Linked DNA regions of Pseudovibrio sp. Tun.PSC04-5.I4. Each later gene encodes a partner of the first gene's protein in a complex. Links are inferred from orthologs where the notes say so. Each region holds a gene or a part of one and is shown in the gene's direction. Other genes may lie near its edges. The genes, in order: tsaB and tsaD.

Region 1 (3,300 bases):
AACTGACTCAAAAAAACAGTCGGAAACTAAAAACCTAGCGGTATGTGGCAAGGAAAAATACTTGCCGCATACCACCGCAAGTGGCAGCATGCGCGCATGGTAGCTATTCGAAAAAGTAATGAAGAAGGTCACGACCGCAAATTTCTGGTTGTCGTTGATGACACGCCAGAATGTGGCCGGGCCATTGTCTATGCCTCAAAGCGTGCCGCCCGTACGAGTGGCATTGTGTTGCTGCTCTATGTCATAGCGCCGGGAAATTTCCAGCACTGGCTGGGAGTTGAGGATATAATGCGTCAGGAAGCGCGCGATACTGCTGATACGATTCTTGCTAAAGCCGCAGAAAAAGTACGAGCTGCAGCTCGTACAGAACCAGAACTGGTTGTTCGTGAAGGCAATCAGTCGGATGAGATTATATCGTTGATCGAAGACGATGCAGATATTGCGATTTTGGTGCTAGCGGCTGGTACAAGCAAAGAGGGCCCCGGACCGCTTGTTTCTTCAATTACTGGCAAATCAGCCGGAACATTTCCTATTCCGACGACCATCGTGCCAGGAAATTTGGACGATGATGCATTGGATGCCCTTGCCTGATCAGGTTTACCTATCATATAGAGCAGGAAACAGTAATTGCTGAAGATTTGAGTAGAGTACACTGTGCAGTCACTACTCTTGGATATTCTTCGGTATAAAAGTTGGAAATAAAACCATGTTTATTCAGACCGAAGCGACACCAAACCCGGCAACCCTTAAGTTCTTGCCGGGCCGCGTCGTATTGCAAGAAGGCACACGTGACTTCCGCTCGGCAGGAGAAGCAGGTATCTCGCCTTTGGCTGAGAAGCTCTTCTCTATTCCGGGTGTTGTCGGAATTTTCTTCGGTCATGATTTCATCACGGTCACCAAGGACGAAACCGACTGGCAGCATATGCGCCCGGCAATCCTGGGTGCAATCATGGAAAACTTCATGGCCAACACACCAGTTCTTCGCGGTGAAGAAATTGGTGATGGTGACACTGGAGAAGAGTTCTTCGATGCTGAAGACGAAGAAACCGTGACCATGATTAAAGAGCTTCTTGAAACGCGAGTTCGCCCTGCGGTCGCGCAAGATGGGGGTGACATAACATTCCGGGGATATCGTGAGGGTATCGTTTATTTGACCATGCGTGGCGCTTGTGCGGGTTGCCCGTCATCAACAGCGACACTCAGCCATGGTATTCAGAACCTCATGCGCCATTTCATTCCTGAAGTTCAAGAAGTTAAGCAAATGTAGTTTTTGCTAATGTAATTCCATAAAAATGGGGCAGCGATGGCTGCCCTTTTTGTTGCAAGCTAAAAAAACACTCTGGGTGTTAAACGAATTGGTTGCTCGACAATCATCTGCCCTAACGATAAGCCGAATATATGAAGTTGCTTGCTATAGATACCGCTCTAAGTACTTGTGCCGCCGCTGTTTTAACAGAACACGGTGGGACCTCTGATATTGTTTCCCAGTGTGAAGACTTGGGAAGAGGACATGCTGAGCGCATCATGGGTATGGTTGCGAGCGTGATGGCGGAATCGTCGACCACGTTTAACTCGCTGGACCGCATTGTTGTGAATGTGGGGCCGGGCAGCTTTACCGGGCTGCGCGTTGGTCTTTCCATTGCACGCGGGTTTGGTCTGGTGCTTGAAAAACCAGTGGTGTCGGTAACGAGTCTTGCTGCAATTGCTCATGAAGCGCTGGATAATGCCCCTGTTCGCAAACCGATCCTTGTTGTCTTGGATGCGCGCCGCAATGAGGTTTACTGTCAGAGCTTTGATGAAAGTGGTCAGGCAATTGGAGAAGCGAGAGTTTCCACAATAAAAGATCTTTCTCACGAACTGGCTGATGATATCCTGCTAGCAGGTTCTGCTGCTCAAGCAGTTGCAAATGCCGCTGGCATTGATAAGGCCCGTGTGTGTAATGATGCTGCGGCTGCCTCTATCGATTACGTTGCTAGGCTTGGCAAAAGCGCTGAGCGTCAGGACAAAGCTCCTATGCCGCTTTATCTGCGTGCACCTGACGCTGTTGCCGGAGAAAAAGGAAGGGTCCGCCGTCTATGATGTCTTGGTGGACCACAGCAAAGCCTCCTGTCATAGAACGAGCCGAGAAGGGCGAGTTATCCAATTTGGCAAAGCTCCATGCCGAATGCTTTAAGCAAAACTGGGGAACCGCGGAACTCACTACAATGTACGAGCAGAAAGGGGTTTTTGTCCTCACGGCTCGGACATCTGGAGCAACCGGTAAAGCAGATCTTGGGTTTGTTATTATTCGTTCCATCGCAGGCGAGGCAGAAGTATTGACGATTGCCGTCTCCCCCAAACAGCAAAACAAGGGGATAGGGCAAAAACTAATGGAAGCGGCCATCTTCCAGCTTTACTCTGACCGTACCGAAGCACTCTTTCTTGAAGTGGATGATGCGAACCATTCTGCATTGAACCTCTACAAAAAACTGGGCTTCAAGCAGGTTGGGGAACGGAAAGCATACTATGCGTCAAGTGAGGGCGGTGGAACAGCGCTTGTCATGCGTTGTGATCTCCTTTAAGCGACAATACGCATGTGAGTTGAGGCTTATAGCTCGCGTTTAAACTCCATTGCAGCAAAACTGGTTCTTTCCTCTCCCGTTTTTGGGATGTAGTATAACATCACGAACCGAAGCTGCTGTTTGGGCGTGGTTTTTGAGGAATATTGGGCAAATGACGGCAGAAGAAAAAATGACGCTGATTGAAATGTGTGCTCATAAGGGCATGCGTATGACTGACCAGCGTCGGGTAATTGCTGATGTAATTCAGACTTCTGAGGATCACCCAGATGTGGAAGAGCTTTATAGAAGAGCGTCCCATATCGATCCGAAAATTTCTATTTCAACAGTCTACCGAACTGTGAAGCTCTTCGAAGATTCAGGCATCATTGAACGTCATGATTTTCGTGATGGCCGCTCTCGGTATGAAACCGTTTCTGACGAACACCATGATCACTTGATCGATTTGCGCACGGGCGACGTCATCGAATTCCGCAGCGAAGAGATTGAAAAGATGCAGGAAGAAGTCGCCAGAAAGCTCGGTTTCAAGCTGGTGGATCATCGTTTGGAACTCTACGGTATTCCGTTAGAAGACAAATAGGGGCCGCGTATGGCAGCTGTCAGAGCAGTTTGCATTCTTATCGCGCTTACATTGGTGACACTGGCTCTCATTCCCCTTCAGTGGGTTGCAATGAAAACCGGCTGGTCTCTTCAACGAAAACTGCCTTTGCTCTGGCACAAAGCTGCTTCACGCCTGATTGGC
Region 2 (3,270 bases), 620 kb from region 1 along the record:
TGCACTCGTCACAGCAATTGCTTTAGCGCCTCCAACCACATCCTCGTCAAGAGACAGCGGCTGGAAGTGTAGCATCGGCTCAAGAACCACCTCGTGTCCCATAGCAACCAGCTTCCGAGCAGTCGTATCGGCTTGTGGCTGAGGACGGGTCACGAGTATTTTCATCAGAGCTCCAGAAAATTAGGTCCAGATTTCGCTTTCAGCTCTTTACCAAGCTCGCGGCCAATCTCTTCCGCATCACTCAGCGCCCCCTCACCTTCAACGGTGTGGGTCTGGCTGCCATCCGGCTTGATAACCTCACCGCGGAAGCGAATACGGTCGCCTTCCACATGAGAAAGTCCAGCGATTGGAGTACGGCAAGACCCATCCATTTCAGCAAGGTAAGCCCGTTCCAGCAAGAGACGGCTTTCCGTTTCTGCATGGTGAATTGGAGCAAGAATGCGAGCAGTCTCTTCATCTCCAAGACGCGTCTCAATGCCAATCGCACCTTGCCCAACAGCTGGGAGGAAATGCTCCAGATCGGCCAGAGACGTAACAAGATCCCCCTGCCCCAGACGAAGCAAACCGGCATAAGCAAGGAAGGTTGCATCAACCACACCCTCATTCAGTTTGCGTAAACGGGTTTGAAGATTGCCGCGGTACATCACCACATCCAGATCAGGGCGCAGACGCTTAATCTGTGCCTGACGACGCAGACTGGAAGATCCAACAACAGCCCCCTGTGGAAGGTCTGTCAGCTTTCCCACCTTCGGAGACAGGAAGGCATCACGCACATCTTCACGCGGAAGGTAAGCAGTCATACCCAAGCCATCAGGAAGAACAGTCGGCATATCTTTGGAAGAGTGAACCGCCAGATCAATGGACTTATCCAGCAAAGCTTCCTCAATTTCCTTAGTGAACAAGCCTTTGCCGCCTGCTTCGGAAAGAGGCCTATCTTGAATTTGGTCGCCAGTTGTTTTTATAACAACAATCTCGAAGTCATCATGAGTAAGACCATGAGCCTTCGCGAGACGAGCACGTGTTTCATGCGCCTGAGCAAGAGCAAGAGCGCTACCACGTGTGCCAATTCTTATAGGTTTTGTTTGCAAGGATCACATTCCCAATGCTAGGGGCTCATGTTAAATGAGCTACATAAAATCATAGGCCCGCGAAATCAAACATGCCTTATGCATGAAAGACCGACAAAAACCATGGGCCAAAGGAGACCAAACTTGCTGACCATCCTCGGCATCGAAACGAGTTGTGACGAAACTGCTGCTGCTGTCCTTGAGATTGATCAAGACGGCAACTGTGAAATTTTGTCCAACGTGGTGCATTCACAGATCGCCGAGCACACACCATTCGGCGGTGTTGTACCAGAGATTGCTGCGCGCGCCCACATACAGTTGCTGGATGGCATTGTAGATCAGGCCATGAAGAGCGCAAATATTGACTGGTCAAAATTATCAGCAGTAGCCGCCACGGCTGGTCCCGGTCTCATTGGGGGTGTCATTGTTGGTTTAATGACGGCCAAATCCATCGCCATGGCAATTGATAAGCCATTGATTGCAGTGAACCATTTAGAAGGCCACGCTCTAACGGCCCGCATGACGGATCAAGTTGAGTTTCCATTCCTGCTGCTGCTCGTCTCCGGTGGTCACACCCAATATCTCCTCGTAAAAGCACTTGGGGAATACGAGAGATTGGGGACGACCATTGATGATGCAATTGGTGAGGCCTTCGACAAAACAGCGAAATTACTCGGCCTGCCGTATCCCGGTGGTCCGGCTGTAGAAAAAGCTGCAAAACTTGGTGATCCAACCGTCTTCAAATTACCACGCCCGCTTTTGGACCGCCCTGGCCTCGACATGTCATTCGCTGGGTTGAAAACGGCTGTCCGCACAGCTGCTCTGAAAGAAGAGCCCGTCAGCGAGCAGGTCGTCAACAACCTCTGCGCGTCCTTTCAGGAAGCGGTGGCAGATGTTCTCGGTCAACGCAGTGCCAGAGCCTTCGATTTGTTCAAAGAACGCTACCCAAACACACCACCCAAGATGGTTATAGCGGGCGGAGTTGCCGCAAACGAAGCAATTAGGATTCGCTTGAACGCCGTTGCTGCGAAACATGATGCAGAATTGGTCGCTCCTCCACACAAACTGTGTACCGATAATGCAGCCATGATCGCATGGGCGGGAGCCGAGCGCCTAAGGAAGCTAATCGAAGACGATCCATCCATTCTGGACCAAAACGGTAAAGGGGATGACATGAATGTATCACCCCGTCCGCGTTGGCCGCTGGATCAGACCTCCCAAAGCGTCATCGGCTCCGGCAAAAAAGGGGCTAAGGTTTAACCACCAGCCCCTCTTCAGCAAGTTGTCATGTACAAGCCATGCTTGTGCCCTACCTTAAACAAACGCCTGCAAATATCCTCATTCAATTCCATCGGAACTGATTTGACTGTTTATTATCGGAGAGAACATTGCAGCCTCGGCACAAAGCCTATGTTTACATGACATGCGGCACACACCTTCTGGTCTTTGATGAGCCCGAGACCAACATTGCAGGCACGCTGCAAGTCCCCGGTGGCACGCTTGATCCCGGCGAAAGTTACCTTCAAGCTGCCAGGCGCGAGTTTGAAGAAGAAACCGGCCTGAGCGTAACCGGTGCCCTCGAGCATTTTGAAGGCCACGATTACTTCTACGACCACTCAAAAACGTTGGATGCTGAACTCCATCGCAGACGTTTTTTCCATCTCAATGTTCAGGAAAAAGCAAAGCAAAACTGGGATCATTACGAGATGACCCCAAATGATGGTGGAGATCCCATCCTCTTTCGCTTCTTCTGGGTTGATTTGGCAAATAACGAAACTAAATCCAAGCTAATGATGCATGGAGGGTTCGATCTCCCTTTGCAGCAGCTTTGCAAACGATTGAACATCGCTCAATAAGGAAAATAACATGGCCATTGCTCTTAACAGGATTGCTGTACTCGGCGGAGGCTCGTGGGGAACAGCGCTCGCACTAGCAGCAGCAAGAGCTGGCCGTGAGGTGATCATCTGGGCGCGTGACGCTGAAACGGTCAACGCAATCAATACCTCCCGGCAGAACCCCAAATATCTGCCGGGTATTGAATGGACGGAACAGATCACAGCCACCAACTCGCTAAAAGAGGCTGTGAGCGAAGCAGACGCCGTTCTGTTGGTGACACCGGCCCAAACAACGCGGGTCATGACGGAAGAGATCAAGTCATTCCTCAAACCCGCAACACCTATTGTCCTTTGCGCAAAAGGCATCG

Evidence for each region.
Region 2: the proteins of tsaB (region 1) and tsaD are in contact, whole or in part, in a solved structure (PDB 4WQ4), measured with the Escherichia coli proteins. The link is inferred for Pseudovibrio sp. Tun.PSC04-5.I4 from one-to-one orthologs.

What each region holds. Positions count from the first base shown.
Region 1 is NZ_FNLB01000006.1:2,846,333-2,849,632, reverse strand. Bases 264-3,238 are described here. They hold tsaB (tRNA (adenosine(37)-N6)-threonylcarbamoyltransferase complex dimerization subunit type 1 TsaB), read left to right. Parts: upstream 264-1,398; coding sequence 1,399-2,079; downstream 2,080-3,238. Other genes in these bases: BLS62_RS18530 (lyso-ornithine lipid O-acyltransferase), read left to right, coding at 3,148-3,238; BLS62_RS18535 (Fur family transcriptional regulator), read left to right, coding at 2,713-3,138; BLS62_RS18540 (GNAT family N-acetyltransferase), read left to right, coding at 2,076-2,561; BLS62_RS18550 (NifU family protein), read left to right, coding at 707-1,267; BLS62_RS18555 (universal stress protein), read left to right, coding at 264-591. Outside these bases: ATP-dependent protease ATPase subunit HslU, read left to right, coding at 1-2; more of BLS62_RS18555, read left to right, coding at 97-263; more of BLS62_RS18530, read left to right, coding at 3,239-3,300. UniProt on the Escherichia coli protein: Required for the formation of a threonylcarbamoyl group on adenosine at position 37 (t(6)A37) in tRNAs that read codons beginning with adenine.
Region 2 is NZ_FNLB01000006.1:3,468,824-3,472,093, reverse strand. The notes cover bases 326-3,270. They hold tsaD (tRNA (adenosine(37)-N6)-threonylcarbamoyltransferase complex transferase subunit TsaD), read left to right. Parts: upstream 326-1,214; coding sequence 1,215-2,327; downstream 2,328-3,270. Other genes in these bases: BLS62_RS21475 (NAD(P)H-dependent glycerol-3-phosphate dehydrogenase), read left to right, coding at 2,934-3,270; BLS62_RS21480 (NUDIX hydrolase), read left to right, coding at 2,456-2,923; hemC (hydroxymethylbilane synthase), read right to left, coding at 326-1,088. Also shown: BLS62_RS21495 (uroporphyrinogen-III synthase), read right to left, coding at 1-165; more of hemC, read right to left, coding at 165-325.